Regions from separate parts of the Bacillus sp. 9.4 genome, predicted to be linked through region 2. Evidence: a T-box and tRNA genes for the amino acid it is inferred to sense, from the RefSeq annotation. Region 2 holds a T-box; the other holds one or more tRNA genes.
The links. The T-box of region 2 lies ahead of tyrS (tyrosine--tRNA ligase). A T-box ahead of a tRNA ligase gene usually reads a tRNA of that ligase, here a tRNA-Tyr.
Positions count from the first base shown of each region.

Region 1: it encodes a tRNA-Tyr, which carries the amino acid that the T-box ahead of tyrS (tyrosine--tRNA ligase) is inferred to sense. The anticodon was not compared.

Region 1 covers NZ_JBVFMU010000005.1:11,854-19,993, reverse strand. The annotation lists gene rsiW (anti-sigma-W factor RsiW) at 47-673, opposite strand; gene sigW (RNA polymerase sigma factor SigW) at 687-1,250, opposite strand; tRNA gene ACZ07B_RS17795 (tRNA-Gln) at 1,481-1,552, opposite strand; tRNA gene ACZ07B_RS17790 (tRNA-Tyr) at 1,557-1,641, opposite strand; tRNA gene ACZ07B_RS17785 (tRNA-Thr) at 1,664-1,736, opposite strand; tRNA gene ACZ07B_RS17780 (tRNA-Val) at 1,741-1,816, opposite strand; tRNA gene ACZ07B_RS17775 (tRNA-Glu) at 1,820-1,894, opposite strand; gene ACZ07B_RS17770 (2-thiouracil desulfurase family protein) at 2,074-2,529, shown strand; gene ACZ07B_RS17765 (GNAT family N-acetyltransferase) at 2,542-3,024, shown strand; gene murQ (N-acetylmuramic acid 6-phosphate etherase) at 3,134-4,048, shown strand; gene ACZ07B_RS17755 (MurR/RpiR family transcriptional regulator) at 4,065-4,916, shown strand; gene ACZ07B_RS17750 (PTS transporter subunit EIIC) at 4,942-6,309, shown strand; gene amiE (N-acetylmuramoyl-L-alanine amidase) at 6,366-7,691, shown strand; gene nagZ (beta-N-acetylhexosaminidase) at 7,719-8,140, shown strand, end outside.
Region 2 covers NZ_JBVFMU010000004.1:83,220-91,359, reverse strand. The annotation lists gene ywaC (GTP pyrophosphokinase YwaC) at 1-384, shown strand, start outside; gene ywaD (aminopeptidase YwaD) at 415-1,782, opposite strand; gene tyrS (tyrosine--tRNA ligase) at 1,938-3,179, opposite strand; T-box leader at 3,221-3,435, opposite strand; gene ywaE (tyrZ transcriptional regulator YwaE) at 3,430-3,945, opposite strand; gene ACZ07B_RS16215 (YwaF family protein) at 4,096-4,809, shown strand; gene ACZ07B_RS16210 (glycosyltransferase family 8 protein) at 4,919-5,779, shown strand; gene sacY (transcription antiterminator SacY) at 5,832-6,674, opposite strand; gene sacX (SacY negative regulator SacX) at 6,728-8,107, opposite strand.

The sequences.
Region 1 (8,140 bases), on a different contig from region 2:
CCAGCCCTCTCAGCCCGCAAAAAAAGAGCAAAGCGGCTAACGCGCTTTACTCTTCTCCGTTCGGACTGAATGCATCGAGTACACTTTTCCCCGCAGACTTCATCTTGTACCATGTCCAGTCGAATAATTGATTGATTTCTTCAATCTGACCGGTGACTTGTCCAGCAGAGGCCATATACTTTTCGCCGTTTACGACGGTTACATCCCCGTCTATTTTGCCTTTAATAATCAGCTTGCCGTTTTTGACAGTGACATCACCTTTGACCGTCTCACCTTCTGGCACGGTCACAGTATGGTTATGAACCACAAGATTCGGCTGCTTGGATACGCTGAAATTGTGGTCATTATGCCAGCTGTTAAAAAAACCTCCGCCCATCAAAATGATGAATACCGCAGCAGCTGCGATAACGGGATGGGTTCTGAACCATCTTTTTACAGAAGCTCTTTTCTTCTCCTTAGGCAATTTTGCCATGACATTAGCGGTAAAATCCGCGGGGGCTTCGACATGCGATGTGCTCCGTACGAGCGCTATGGATTTCTCCATCTCGTAAAAATGCTTTCTGCATTTCTCGCATGTCTCCAGATGTTCATTTAATACGTGTTCATCTTTTGGAAGGATATCTCCATCAAGATGCATATGCATAAGCTGCACAATTTGTTCAGGACAGCTCATTTCATCACCCCACTTAAAGATCCCTTAATTGTTTTCTAAGAGCCTCTCTGCCTCTGTGAATCCGCGTTTTCACAGTCCCCACAGGAATGTTTAGAATCTCCCCAATTTCAATTAATGAGAGTTCGTCAATATACTTTAATACGATGACTGTTCTGTATTTGTCAGGAAGCTTTAAAATTTTCTGCTGTATCGTGTTTGAGAGCTCCAGCGACACAACTGCATCTTCAGGCAAAACACCATCTGCGGCGATTTGAGAATACATGGTCAAGCCTTCCGTACCAGCCACCTCTGCATCGAGGTAATAATCCGGCTTCTTTTTGCGAATGCGGTCAATGGTCAAATTGGTCGCGATTCGATAAAGCCAAGTTGAAAATTTCCGGTTAATATCAAAACTGTCGATATTAACGTACGCTCTGATGAAAGCTTCCTGTGCAATATCCTCCGCCTCATGCACATTGCCAAGCATACGGTAGCAAAGCTGATAAATTTTATCTTTGTAAATATCTACGATGTCCGCAAATGCATTCTGGTCGCCTTTTTTGACTTGTTTAATTCTTTTTTTAATCATCATTTCCATATTTATCTAACCTCTGCCTTCACCGGTCTGTATGTATACGAGCTTCGTTTCAAAAGGTTTCAATTTTTTTATAAAATAAGTTTATCAAATTTTTGGCAGGGTGTAGATGGTAATTCGTGAATAAACTACCTTAACATATTTTTAAAATTATTATACAGACTGAACAGTTAGAAGTTGGAATGATTTTTCCGAAAAGAAAAAAGACACCTTTTGATCAAAGGTGTCTGTGACTGGGCTAGCTGGATTCGAACCAACGCATGACGGAGTCAAAGTCCGTTGCCTTACCGCTTGGCTATAGCCCAATAATGGTGGAGGGGGGCAGATTCGAACTGCCGAACCCTGAGGGAGCGGATTTACAGTCCGCCGCGTTTAGCCACTTCGCTACCCCTCCACATTAAATTTTGAAAAAACAGTGCCGGCAAGAGGACTTGAACCCCCAACCTACTGATTACAAGTCAGTTGCTCTACCAATTGAGCTACACCGGCAAGATGGTGGAGGATGACGGGCTCGAACCGCCGACCCTCTGCTTGTAAGGCAGATGCTCTCCCAGCTGAGCTAATCCTCCAAATGGTGACCCGTACGGGATTCGAACCCGTGTTACCGCCGTGAAAGGGCGGTGTCTTAACCGCTTGACCAACGGGCCGTTGTGTTCTCGTCGAGCTGACAAAAGTTATTATATACAGGTCACCCCCTGTTTGTAAAGACGAAAATTAAATTTTTTATTTTCAAACTTTTTAACTCCTTTTTTAACTGAAAAAGCCTCCCAACTAAAGCCATTTATTTTATGATAGAGACAAGCAAAGCAAGAGAGGAGAAACCAATATGATTCTAGTCAGTTCCTGCCTTGGAGGCATTGAATGCAGATATAACGGCTCTCACGCAGCGTCGGAGAAAATCAGAAAACTCGTCGATGAAAAGAAAGCAGTCATGGCTTGCCCTGAACTTCTCGGCGGCTTCTCTACCCCACGCGAACCCGCAGAAATCATAGGAGGCACCGGCGAGGATGTCCTCAATGGAACAGCGAAAATCGTGACAGCTTCAGGAGAAGACGTCACAGAACTATATATGGAAGGCGCCGCGAAAACATTGGCTTACGCAAAAGAAATCAACGCTTCTGCCGTCATATTAAAAGAAAACAGTCCATCTTGCGGAAGCGGTTTTATCTATAACGGCACATTCTCTGGCAAAAAAATCACCGGCAGCGGAGTAACCGCCGCACTGTTAAAACAAGCGGGCTACCGCGTCATTTCGGAAAACGAGCTTAACGACATATTGTAAGGAGGCCACCCCATGACTCAAGACATTTCTTTATCCTTCTATAAACCTGAACACTTGCCCGAGCTCCAATCATTCACGCTCACCAACGATGACAAACGCTTTACCTCCCTCCCGAAAGAGGTGCTGTCTCAGGCTCTGGGCATACAGGACCGATACCCGGTTGTCGTCTTAAAAGACGACCTTCCAGTCGGTTTTTTCATTTTACATGCATCAAAAGAAACGCTTGCTTCTTATTCTAACAATCCATTTGCTTTACTGCTCAGCTCCCTGTCTTTAAACGCTGTGCATCACGGAAAAGGCTATGCGAAAAAAGCCATGCTTTTGCTTCCCGCTTTTGTGAGCGGATATTTTCCATGGTGCGACGAAATCATCTTGGCCGTCAATCATCTGAACATACGCGCAAAACACCTTTATATGAAAAGCGGGTTCCTTGATAAAGGACGGCGAAGAATCGGGCCGCTTGGAGAACAGTTGATCCTTCATCATTTCTTATAGTCTTGAGTGAAATAAAATTTCAAAAATTTAAAAACATAGTTGAAATATCATAACAGAAATGAATATACTGAATATTGAGATATATCATTTTAAAACAGGGGGCATCCTCATGTCAGAACCATTAAACCTTCACCGTCTTACAACAGAATCACGCAATAGCCAAACAGTTGAAATCCACAAAGCAAACACTCTCGGCATCCTCAAAATGATCAACAACGAAGATATGAAAGTCGCTGCAGCCGTTCAAGAGGTTCTCCCCGACATCAAAACAGCTGTAGACTGCGCTTATGAATCGTTTCAAAATGGAGGCCGGCTCATATATACAGGCGCCGGCACAAGCGGCAGACTCGGCGTCATGGATGCTGTTGAATGTCCTCCCACCTACAGCGTAAGCCCAGATCAGGTCATCGGAATCATGGCTGGAGGCCCCGAAGCCTTTTTACAGGCAGCAGAGGGCATTGAAGACAGTGAAGAAGCAGGAGCTGAAGATTTAAGAAACATACAGCTCACTTCAAATGACACCGTCATTGCCATCGCAGCGAGCGGCCGCACACCCTACGCCGCAGGCGCCCTAAGATACGCCCGCAAAGTCGGAGCACACACCATCGCCCTTACTTGCAATGAAAATTCCGCCATCAGCAAGGATGCGGATCACAGCATTGAGGTTGTCGTCGGACCTGAGACCATTACAGGATCAACACGTATGAAAGCCGCAACCGCTCATAAAATGATTCTAAACATGATATCTACCGCTGTAATGGTCAAAATCGGCAAGGTTTACGAAAACTTGATGGTAGACGTCAACGTCAGCAACAAAAAACTAAAAGAACGCGCCATCAGCATTATCCAAAGCCTTACAAACGCTTCATACGACACAGCCAGATACACTCTGGAACAAGCCGATCATCACGTCAAAACAGCAATCGTCATGCTCAAAACAAGCACAGATCAGAAACAAGCAAAGACATTACTCGATGAAGCAAACGGTTTCATTGACAAAGCAATCGAACATTACCATCCATGATAAGGAGAGAACTAGAATGGCCACAGGCGGTTTAGCGATCATCCAATCAATGAAGCATAAGCTCCCTCCATCCGAGCGCAAACTTGCAGATTATATCCTAGCCCATCCCCACAAAGCAATCGAAAGCACGGTCAACGAAATCAGCGCCTTAGCCAATTCAAGTGACGCTGCCGTCATCAGGCTCTGCAAATCACTCGGTTTAAAAGGATTTCAAGATTTAAAAATGAGAGTAGCGGGCGATCTGGCAAAGCCTACGTTTCAGGGCTACCGGGATATTGTTCCCCACGAGCCGCTGCCCTCCATTTCCGAAAAAACGGCCGGCAATGCCATTCAAGCCATTCAGGATACTTCAGACCTGATGGACTACAAAGAGCTTGAACGAGCGGTTTCTCTGCTTCTCAAAGCTCATACCGTGCATTTTATCGGCCTCGGGGCTTCCGGCATTGTCGCCAAGGACGCCCAGCAAAAGTGGCTTCGCATTCATAAACAAGCAACCGCGTTTACAGACACTCATCTTGTGGCATCTTTAATCGCAAATGCAGATAAAGACGACATCGTATTCGCCATTTCGTTTTCAGGAGAGACACAGGAAATCATTGAACTGTTTGCCATGGCCAAGGAAAAAGGCATCACAACGATCAGCCTCACACAATTCAGTCAGACATCCGTCTCCGCACTGGCTGATGTCCCTTTGTATACAGCCCATTCCAATGAAGCCTTGATTCGAAGTGCAGCCACTTCCTCCCGCCTCGCCCAGCTTTTTATAATTGATGTTTTGTTTTTAGGCATGGCGGCTGAGCAGTATGAAACGACAACCGGTTATATAGATAAAACGAGAGCAGCCATACAATCTATGAGAATAAAATAAGGCATCTTGAAGGGGAGGGGTTTTAATGAGCAAAGAAAATAACTACCATCATCTCGCACAGAAAATCCTTGAGCTATGCGGAGGAAAATCCAATATTTCTTCATATACGCATTGCATGACACGCCTGCGCATTACGCCTTACGATGAAAGCAAAGCAGATGCTCAGGGTTTAAGAAAGCTTGACGGCGTATTGGGGGTCGTTGAAGCTGAAACCTTACAAATTATCCTCGGCACAGGAGTCGTCAATCATGTTACAGCTGCTTTCTCAAAGCTCGTGTCAGCAGAAGAAGGTGCCGATGTCAAAGAAGCTGCGGCCAAAAAGAAAGCCGATATCAATCGAAAAAACGCCACTCCTTTTAAACTTTTCTTACGTAAAATTGCCAGCATTTTTATCCCTCTTATTCCCGCTCTAGTCGCTTCCGGTTTAATTACTGGGATTACCAAAGCAATTATTCAAGCAGGCTGGCTCTCTGCAGACTCACAAATTGCGATTATCCTGACAGTCATCGGATCAGGGCTGTTCACTTATCTCGGCATTCTCGTCGGTATTAACGCTTCGAAAGAATTTGGCGGGACACCCGCACTTGGGGCTTTGGCCGGGATCTTGATTATCAATCCGGAGATCGCAAAAATCAGTTTATTTGGAGAAGAGCTTCTCCCGGGCAGGGGAGGTCTGATCGGCGTCCTTTTCGCAGCCATATTCATTGCTTACACCGAACAATTTATTCGCCGTTTTATTCCTCAATCACTCGATATCATTGTCACACCCACCGTTTCACTGTTAATCACCGGAATCGTAACGTATGTCGTATTTATGCCTTTAGGCGGATTCATTTCTGATGCCATTACATCCGGCCTTCTGTCCATCCTGGACATCGGCGGCATCGCTGCAGGCTTTATTCTGGGCGCAACCTTCCTTCCTCTCGTCGTAACCGGACTGCATCAAGGCTTGACGCCTGTGCACATGGAACTGATCAATTCAATTGGCAATGATCCTCTGCTCCCTATTTTGGCTATGGGAGGTGCAGGACAGGTAGGCGCGGCCTTTGCCGTTTTCGTGAAGACGAAAAAAACAACACTGAGGAAAGCAATCGCCGGCGGGCTTCCATCGGGACTGCTAGGCATTGGTGAACCGCTTATTTTCGGAGTCACGCTGCCGCTTGGCCGTCCGTTTTTAACAGCATGTTTAGGAGCTGGAATCGGTGGTGCCTTTCAAGCGTATTTTCAAGTAGCCACCATTGCGATTGGTGTCTCCGGACTGCCGCTTTCCTTTCTAGTCCTGCCTTCGCAAATCATCCTGTATATCGTTGGGCTCTTTATTTCCTACGCGGCCGGCTTTTTATTGACCTATGCATTCGGATATAAAGATGAAATGGCTTCTCAGTTCGATTAAATTGTTTCTGTTTTAGGGATAGTAAACGGGATAGAAGCACAGAAAGGGGCTAGCCTGTGAAAACAAAGACACTGTTCATATTCAGTGCCATTTTAACCCTATCGATATTCGCGCCAAATGAAACCTTCGCACAAACAGCAGACAACTTGGTTGAGCCGAAAACCATAAATGCAGAAACTGCACAATTCTCGACGAAGAAGCTAAAGAAGGTAGATCAGATGATAGAACGGGATATTGCAGCAGGATTTCCAGGCGCCGTTCTTGTGGTGGTGAAGGATGGACGCATCATAAAAAAAGCAGCATACGGCTACAGTAAAAAGTACGAAGGGTCAGAACTGCTGCGCCGTCCGGCCAAAATGAAAACCCGCACGATGTTTGACTTAGCCTCAAATACAAAAACGTACGCAACAAATTTTGCATTGCAGCGCTTAGTCAGCCAAGGAAAACTTGATGTCTATGAAAAAGTTTCTGCATATTTGCCGGGTTTCAAGGATCAGCCGGGTGACCTCATAAAAGGAAAAGACAAGATACGTGTCATTGATGTCCTCCAGCACCAATCAGGGCTCCCATCAAGCTTTTACTTTTACACGCCGGAAAAAGCCGGCAAGTACTATTCCCAAGAACGGGACAAAACGATTGAATATTTGACGAAAATTCCGCTCGATTATCAAACCGGGACAAAACACGTATACAGTGACATTGGATATATGCTACTTGGGTGTATTGTCGAAAAACTCACTGGCAAACCGCTTGATGTCTACACGGAGCAAGAGCTCTACAAACCGCTCAGGCTGAAGCATACCTTGTACAATCCGCTGCAAAAGGGCTTTAAACCGAAACAGTTCGCAGCTACTGAACGAATGGGCAATACACGTGACGGCGTTATTCAATTCCCTAACATCCGCACAAACACGCTGCAAGGAGAGGTGCATGACGAAAAAGCGTTTTACTCAATGGATGGCGTGTCTGGGCATGCCGGATTGTTCTCAAATGCAGATGATATGGCCATACTGCTGCAAGTCATGTTAAACAAAGGTTCATACCGAAACATTTCTTTATTTGATCAGAAAACAGCCGACCTGTTTACAGCACCTTCAGCAACAGACCCGACATTCGCTCTTGGCTGGAGGCGGAACGGAAGTAAAAGCATGGAATGGATGTTTGGCCCTCATGCCAGTGAAAATGCTTACGGGCATACCGGCTGGACAGGGACAGTTACAATTATTGATCCAGCATACAATTTAGGCATCGCATTGTTAACAAATAAAAAGCATACACCAGTTATTGATCAGGAAGAAAATCCAAACGTCTTTGAGGGTGATCAATTTGCAACAGGCAGTTATGGAAGTGTTATAACCGCGATTTATGAAGCGATGGAGTGAATGATTAGACGATAGGAGGAAGTTTCTATGAGACCTGTCTTTCCGCTTATCCTTTCAGCCGTTCTCTTTCTTTCATGCTTTTTCGGGGCCAGACAGACAGAAGCCTCTGCATCCAAACGTTCAATCGATGCCAATCAGATTGTCAATCGTATGTCGTTAGATGAAAAACTCGGCCAGATGCTGATGCCTGATTTTAGAAATTGGCAAAAGGAAGGCGAGTCCTCTCCGCAAGCCCTTACAGAAATGAATGATGAAGTCGCCAGCCTCGTCAAGAAATATCAATTCGGAGGCATCATCCTTTTTGCAGAAAATGTAAAAACAACAAAACAAACTGTCCAACTGACAGACGATTACCAAAAGGCAAGTCCAAAAATCCCGCTCATGCTGAGTATTGATCAGGAAGGCGGCATTGTAACGCGGTTAGGGGAGGGCACTAATTTCCCAGGGAA
Region 2 (8,140 bases):
CATATTCACGACATTGCCGGCGTGCGCATCATCTGTTCCTTTATTTCTGACATTTATAATGTCGTGAATGTGTTGAAGCAGCATGAAGATTTGAGAATCGTAAAGGTAAAGGATTATATCCAGACACCCAAACCGAATGGCTATCGAAGCCTGCATTTAATCATTGAGATGCCTGTGAATTTAACGAACCGTGTGGAATACGTCAAAGCAGAAATTCAAATCCGGACAATCGCGATGGATTTCTGGGCGAGCCTTGAACATAAAATTTATTATAAATTGAACAATGACGTTCCTAAGCAATTAACAGATGAGCTGAAGGAAGCCGCGGAGATTGCCCATTACCTAGATGAGAAAATGCTGGGGATTAAGAAAGAAGTGGATTAAAAAAAGACGGCACCCAAGTGCCGTCTTTTTTTATTTGATATCTTCAAAAATGTCAGATGCTTTCGCCTTCATTTGTTTCTTAATGGTTTTCGGTTTCTTCTCTTTTTTCACAGCCTCATAGACTGCGGCTGTCACAAGATCGCCTGCTTGCTGGAGGCGTTCTTTGCTGATATGTTCGATCGAGTCTTCAGGGGTATGATACCACGGCTCAACTTCTTCTGTTTCCGGGTCTCCCCAAATAAAGTTCGCGGAATCAATGCCGGCTTCGTGGAATGGCACATGATCAGATGATCCTCCCTGTGTCAGAGACAGGCTGTCAAACCCAATTTTTTCAGCAGCCGTATGGCTGGATTCCCAAACATAGTTAGATTGGCCATCCAATGTGTTGACATACAGCTCAGACGCTTTTTCCCAGCTTGTGCCTACCATATCTAAGTTGAAGTTCACTTCGCTTCGTTTCAGCTCTTTTTCCGATAGATGATCTACATAGTGAGAGGAGCCGAGCAGGCCGAGCTCTTCGGCGCCGAAAGCGATAAAGCGGATTTCTTTATCAGATGGAACGCTTTTTAAGACACGCGCCATCTCCAGCATAACAGAGGTTCCTGAGCCGTTGTCATTTGCTCCGGGTGAAAAAGGAACACTGTCGTAATGGGCCGTCACGTACACAATGTCTGGATGTTTGATGTTCTTTGGTTTTTTGATTCCGATGATATTCTGGGAGGTTTGGTTTGTGAATGCTTTTAGTTTTAAGGTGGCTTCTTTTTGCTGGGTAAGTGCTTCGCCGTCTTCTTTCTTAATGCCGACGACCGGAATGCCGACTTTATTTCCCGACAGGTTTGGCGTCATAGGCACGAGGCTTTCTTTGTTGTTATAAATGATGACAGCTTTCGCTCCGGCGGCTTCGGCATTTTTGGCTTTCTCGTAATAAGTCAGGTCTCCTCTGGAAATCAAGGCGATTTTGCCCTTGACGTCAGCGGTAAAGTCCTTTTGATAGCCCAATCCCGCATTGTAAAGCGGGGCCGTCAGCCCTTGTTCCTCAGTCGGAGCTGAACCGGACGCCGCTTGGAGAAGAATATCGCGTCCTGCTGAAGACAGTGTTCCCTCAAGCCGGTCAGGAATGTTGAATCGTTGAACCTTCACATCAAGCTTTAATTTTCTCATTGATGAGGCGATCAATAGGGCACTCTTTTTTTCAGCTGCAGTTCCGGCTATTCTGGGGCCGATTGCTTCACTTAGCTGAGAAATGGTAGAGTACGCATGTTTTGCTTTGAATGGAAGCTCGCGCTCGCTATTTGATATTTGTACAGCGTGCGCGGCAGGGGTGACACTCTGTGCCGGCAAGAGCAGTGTGCCGGCAGTTAAAACAGCCATCGTCATGACAGTCAAAAGCTTTTTCATCAAAAATAAACCTCCCCTAAATGTATGGTTGGGGAATATTTCGGGATGCTAAAGGAGTTTCCTGCAAGATGGAGAGCGTTTTTGAAAAGACAGTGCTTTATACCTGCAAAAAAACGCTTATGAATGAAGGGTCATAAGCGTTTCGGAATATCAGACTATTGGAGCTTTAAAAACTTGCGTTTGCCGACTTGGATGATCATATTCTCTCTTATCTCTGCTTTGGCGTGAACATCTGTTATTTTCTCTCCGTCGATGCGTACACCTCCGTTTTGAATCATGCGGCGCGCCTCGCTCTTCGAAGAGAGGAGTTTTAGCTTGACGAGCAGATCAATCATCGCTATCGTTTTTTCGCCTTTCCAGTTTACGGCCGGTATATCTTCCGGCAGGCTGTTTTCCTGAAAGACTGTTTTAAACGAGTGTTCGGCAGCTTCTGCTGCTTTCTCTCCGTGATACATTCGGACGATTGTTTTGGCTAAAAGCATTTTGGCATCACGCGGATGAACGGCGCCGGTTTCTAAGTCTTTTACGAGCTGTTTTTTCTCTTCAAGCTCTAAGTCTGTCGCCAAGTGGATGTATTTTTTCATCAGGCTGTCGGGCAGTGACATCGTTTTTCCGTACATGTCGTTTGGATGTTCGTTAATGCCGATGTAGTTGTGTTTCGACTTTGACATTTTTTCGACGCCATCCAAGCCTTCCAAGAGCGGCATAAGGATGACGACTTGTTTTTCTTTGTTGTATCGTTCTTGGAAATGCCGTCCCATGAGGACATTGAAATGCTGATCCGTTCCGCCTAATTCAATATCACTTTCGAGAACGACAGAATCATATCCCTGCATCAATGGGTAAAAGAATTCATGCAGTGAGATTGGTTTTTGCATGGCGATGCGTTCTTCAAAGTCGTCGCGCTCCATCAGGCGGGCTACCGTTATTTTCCCTGCTAATTCAATGACATCTTCCAGATTCAATGTTTTCAGCCATTTTGAGTTATAGTGAAGCTCGACTTTTTCTGGATCAAGCACTTTTCCGAATTGCTCAAAGTAGGTTTTGGCATTGTGCTGAACTTCTTCATCAGTCAGTTGCTTTCTGGCTGCCGATTTTCCCGTCGGATCACCAATTTTTCCTGTGAAATCCCCAATTAACAGCTGGACAATGTGGCCGTTTTCTTGAAATTGGCGAAGCTTATTTAACACAACCGTATGGCCCAAATGTACATCCGGTGCAGACGGATCTAATCCGAGCTTAATTTTAAGCGGCGTGCCCGTGGAAATTGATTTCACGAGCTTTGCCTTTAATTCCTCCGGCGGTATGACTTCGTGGGCGCCTGTCATGTATAGCTGAAGCTGTCTTTCTACCTCTTTTTGCTGTGACGCTGTGAGCTGCTCAAATGTTCTCATCATTTTTCCTCCTTTTTTACAAACACAAAAAAGAGCCCATCCCGATAAGGGACGTGGCTCAATGCACGCGGTACCACCCTGGTTGAAGACATTGTCTTCCGCTCATTCGAATAACGGTTTCCCGTTCTTTGCTACTTTTAAGGTTCACAAAGAAAGCTCGGGGAGGTAATTCACGTTTGCTGTGTGCCGGCTCGCACCTTCCGCCGGCTCTCTGAAACAGGGAGACAAACCGCTACTGGATTCCCGTCAAAGCTTATGTTGTATGAAGATTGTCAGCTACCTTTCTAAGCAGCCCTGTCAATATTTTCTGTTCGTCCTTCGTCATTCCCGCAATGAGCTCTGTTTCCCCTTTGTGAAACTCCGGGTAGAGTTCTTCGATCGCTTGTTTGCCGGAATCGGTGATAGAGACAAACACGAGTCGCCGATCTCTTGTGTCGATGCTTTTACGGCAAAAATTCTTTTTTTCGAGCGTTTTGATCACGTTGCTTGCTGTAGCTGTAGATATCCCTGACAGCTCAGCGATTTTTCTCGTTTCGAGCGCTCCCCATACCCATAGATCATAAAGAATGGAGAAAGCGGTCCAAGAAAGGTTATAGGAAGAAAGAACCTCAGTCTCCATTTTGACACGGAGCCTTTGTGCAGACCGATACAGATTCGTAGCGATCGAAATGGCTTCTAGGTTGAGTGACTCGACGGGCATTTGTTTGAGCTTAGAAAGTGTATCGTGTTCTTCCTTCCGAAGCTGCTGATGTTGATGTGAACGTTCCATTTTTTAGGCCTGCCTTAAATTAACAGAATCATTAGCTATGAAACGAATTGTAACAGAGGATGATGTGAACTTCAAGCCCATATATCGGTTGAATAAAAAAAGCCCAAACAACGCCAAAATAAACAAAAAACCGCAAACGGGGGTGCAGTTTTGCAAAAATATGTTCAATCCGTCTATAAACATGATCCGTTTCATCTATTTTCGACAGAGCATGTAGTGACGTTAGCGATTATCGCCCTTTTCGCCATTCTGTTGTTTTTGTTCCAAGATGGGGTCAAGCAGCCGAGGGCCAGCCGGTTTTTGCGTTCTCTGTTTGTGTTTCTTTTGCTTGGTTCGCAAATCGGCTATCAAATATGGATGGTCGCCACGGGCAGGTGGTCGGTGCGCACTTCATTGCCTCTCCAGCTTAGTGACCTGTCGGTGTATTTGTCAGCTATTATGTTAGTGACAAAAAGCAGAAAGCTGTTTGTGTTTTTATTTTTTGCCGGCATCGGCAGTTCGATTCAGGCTCTTGCCACTCCTGACCTTGGTATGTTTTCATTTCCGCATATCCGATATATCCTCTTTTTTATTTCTCACGGGTCTGTGTTTTTATCCTGTCTGCTGATGGCTGTGATTGGCACCTACAGAATGGGCCAGCGCTCGTTATGGGTGACAGTCCTGCTTGTTAATGTGTACGGCGTCTGTATTTTCCTGATTGATCGCTGGCTTGGCGCGAATTATATGTATTTGACGAAAAAACCGGGCGGATCCTCTCTCTTAGATGTTCTCGGGCCATGGCCATGGTATATCGTCTCGGCTGAAGCCATCACGGTCGCCAGCTTTTTCATTCTTTATTGGCTTTATCGCATCTTCAAAAAATGACACCTTTTTTGTTGTATCACACATTCTGTTTTAAAAAATGTCGGAGAACGTGTTTATTTTTTTGAAAAAGGGTATGTAACTTGTACAACAAAAAGGGAGATGAATACCATTGAGGAAAGATGAAATCATGCATATCGTATCATGCGCAGATGATAATTATGCTCGTCATTTAGGTGGGATGTTCGTTTCTTTATTGACTAACATGGATCAGGAGAGAGAGGTAAAATTATACGTCATTGATGGCGGAATTAAGCCTGATAACAAAAAAAGACTGGAAGAAACCACTTTGAAATTCGGAGTGCCGATTGAGTTTTTAGAAGTGGATACCAAAATGTATGAACATGCGGTAGAGAGCAGCCATATTACAAAAGCCGCGTATTACCGCATTTCGATTCCCGACTTAATTAAGGATGAAAGCATCAAACGAATGATTTACATCGATTGTGATGCGCTTGTCCTAGAGGATATTTCTAAGCTATGGGACTTAGACATTGCGCCATACACCGTAGCCGCTGTTGAGGATGCGGGGCAGCATGAACGCCTGAAAGAAATGAACGTCACTGATACAGGGAAGTATTTTAACTCAGGTATCATGATTATTGATTTTGAGTCTTGGAGAAAGCAAAACATCACAGAAAAAGTCATCAACTTTATCAATGAACACCCAGACGAAGACTTTCTTGTGCTGCATGACCAAGATGCACTGAATGCGATCTTGTATGATCAGTGGTATGAACTTCATCCGCGCTGGAACGCTCAAACCTATATCATGTTAAAGCTGAAAACCCCACCGACTCTGTTAGGGCGGAAGCTTTACAACGAAGCGAGACAAAACCCGGCAGTCGTCCACTTCTGCGGCGGTGAAAAGCCTTGGAATTCCAATACGAAACACCCATATCGTGATCAGTATTTCCATTACATGTCGTATACGAAGTGGAATACGATCAGCAACCCGGCGATCAACCAATAATACAGATATAAAAAAACGCTTTTGAGATGATCAAAAGCGTTTTTTGTTTGTCTCAGCGTGCGACTGACCGTTGGTAGAACCGCTGAATATGCATGGCGATGTAGCACAATTCTTTTTCAGGAAACTCAAAGCCGTATTCCTTCTTCACAAAGGTGCCGATGCTTAGGGCACACAGGAAGGCATCCTTAAACTTCTCTTTAATGATGTCGATCATTTCTGCGTCCAGCTCGTAAATGGATTCGCCTGCTTTGATATGCTGAATGGCAAAGCGGAGATGGGTCACAAGCCGTTCATAAGAGATGGTATCTTCAACGATATTAATAGACAGTTGAATTTCGATAATCTCGATAATATCACGGATCATTGTTGTAATATCAAGCGTTTGTGTCATATCGCCGGCATTGTTTCTTGCTGTGTGGATATGCATGGCGATATTGCCGATTTCATCATCAGGAATGTGAATCCCCAGTTTATCTTTAATCAGTGCTCTGGCCCATAAGCCGATCTGGAACTCCTTTGGATAAAGGACTTTGATTTCATTCAGCAGCGGATTTTTGATAACCATCCCATTGCTCAGGCGTTCAATCGCAAAAGAAAGATGGTCTGAAAAAGCGACATGAATGCGCTCGTTGATTTTGATGTTCAGCTCTTTTTCGGCATGAGAGATAATTTGCTCAGAAATCTGAATGTGGTCTTCAGGCAATGTTTCTAAAATCTCTTCGAACTGCTTATAGTCAGGTGTATCTTTTCTGATAAAGGTTTTTTCTATTTTTGACGGATCGACAATATCATTCTTCTTTTTGTTAAACGCAATTCCTGCACCCAAGAGAATCTTCTCTTCATTTTGATCCTTTACGACGATAGCATTATGATTTAAGATTCTTTTAATTTTCATAGCTTTTTTGTCCTTTCATCCCCCGTTTTATGAATGAAAACGAATAAATCCAGTTATTCTGTCTCTTCTTTAAACCCGAGAAACAATGTAGCTATAAAAGCAGAGACGGCTGCGATCAAAAAACCGATCATATAATGAACAAAATTCGCGGCGCCAAACGGCAGCACAATTGAAATCATCGGAATGCCTGTCAGCCCGTAGGAATTTGCCACAACTTGTACCGCAACCACGTATGCTCCGCCAATAGCACCGCCGATGGCTGCTCCGATAAAGGGACGGATCAATTTGAGATTTACCCCGAATACAATCGGCTCAACAATGCCTAAAAACGCGGTCAGAGAAGCGGGGAGCGCAATTTTCTTCAGGCTTGATTGTTTCGTTTTGAGGAATACCGCAAGCCCCGCTCCGCCTTGGGCCACATTCGCCATCGACCATATCGGCACTAAAAAGTTGACACCGACATGCGGATTAGCAAGCAGCGTTGCCTCAATTGCATAAAAGCTATGATGCAATCCAGATAGGACGATGGTGGAGTAGATGCCGCCGAAAAGGGCTCCGGCGGCAATGCCGGCGTGATCATAGATATAGACGATCGATTGTGTCATGATCTGGCCGATGATGGACGCGGCGGGATTCATCACAATCAGCGCGAGGCACCCTGTCACCATGACCGTAATAAAGGGAATAATCACGACATCAAGTGACTTCGGCACAATCGATTTTAATAGCTTCTCAATTTTGCTCATGACAAAAACGGAGAGAAGAATCGGTATCATGGAACCCTGATACCCCATCATCGGGATATGAAGCCCCCATATGTCTAAAGAAGACGGGGTTTTGCTGCCGAGCATAGACGGGTCCAGCAGATCAGGATGCGTCAAAAGCCCCGCGATCACTGCCCCTAGGTATGGGTTGCTGCCAAATTGCCGTGCGGCACTGAAGCCGACTAAAATCGGCAGTAAAATAAAGGCTGTGCTGGACACGAGGTCGAGCATTTTAATCCATGGGCTGCCGGCAGCGAACCAGTGAAACACCTTAATCATGCCGATCAGCCCCATGAGCAGGCCGCTTGCTGTTATTGCCGGAATAATCGGCACAAAAATATCGGACAGTGTTTTCGCAAAAGCTGCGGCAGGGTTCAGCTTCCGGCTGGCTTTTTTCTGGTGGACAGGTTCTTCAGAAGGCGCGTTCTCCCATACATGAACGACTTCTTTATATATTTTGTTGACGACGCCTGCTCCGAAGATAATCTGGAAAAGCCCATAACGGAAAAAGGTGCCCTGCACACCTTGCAGGTTCTCAATGGCATGTATATCAATTTTCGTCTCGTCCTTTACATCAAAACGAAGACGGGTCGTACAATGGCTGATGCTGATAATATTGTTTTTTCCTCCTGCGAGCAGCAGTAATTCTTTTGCAATCTCTTTATGCAAGCAATCAAAACCTCCTTTGCTGAAGAAAAGTCG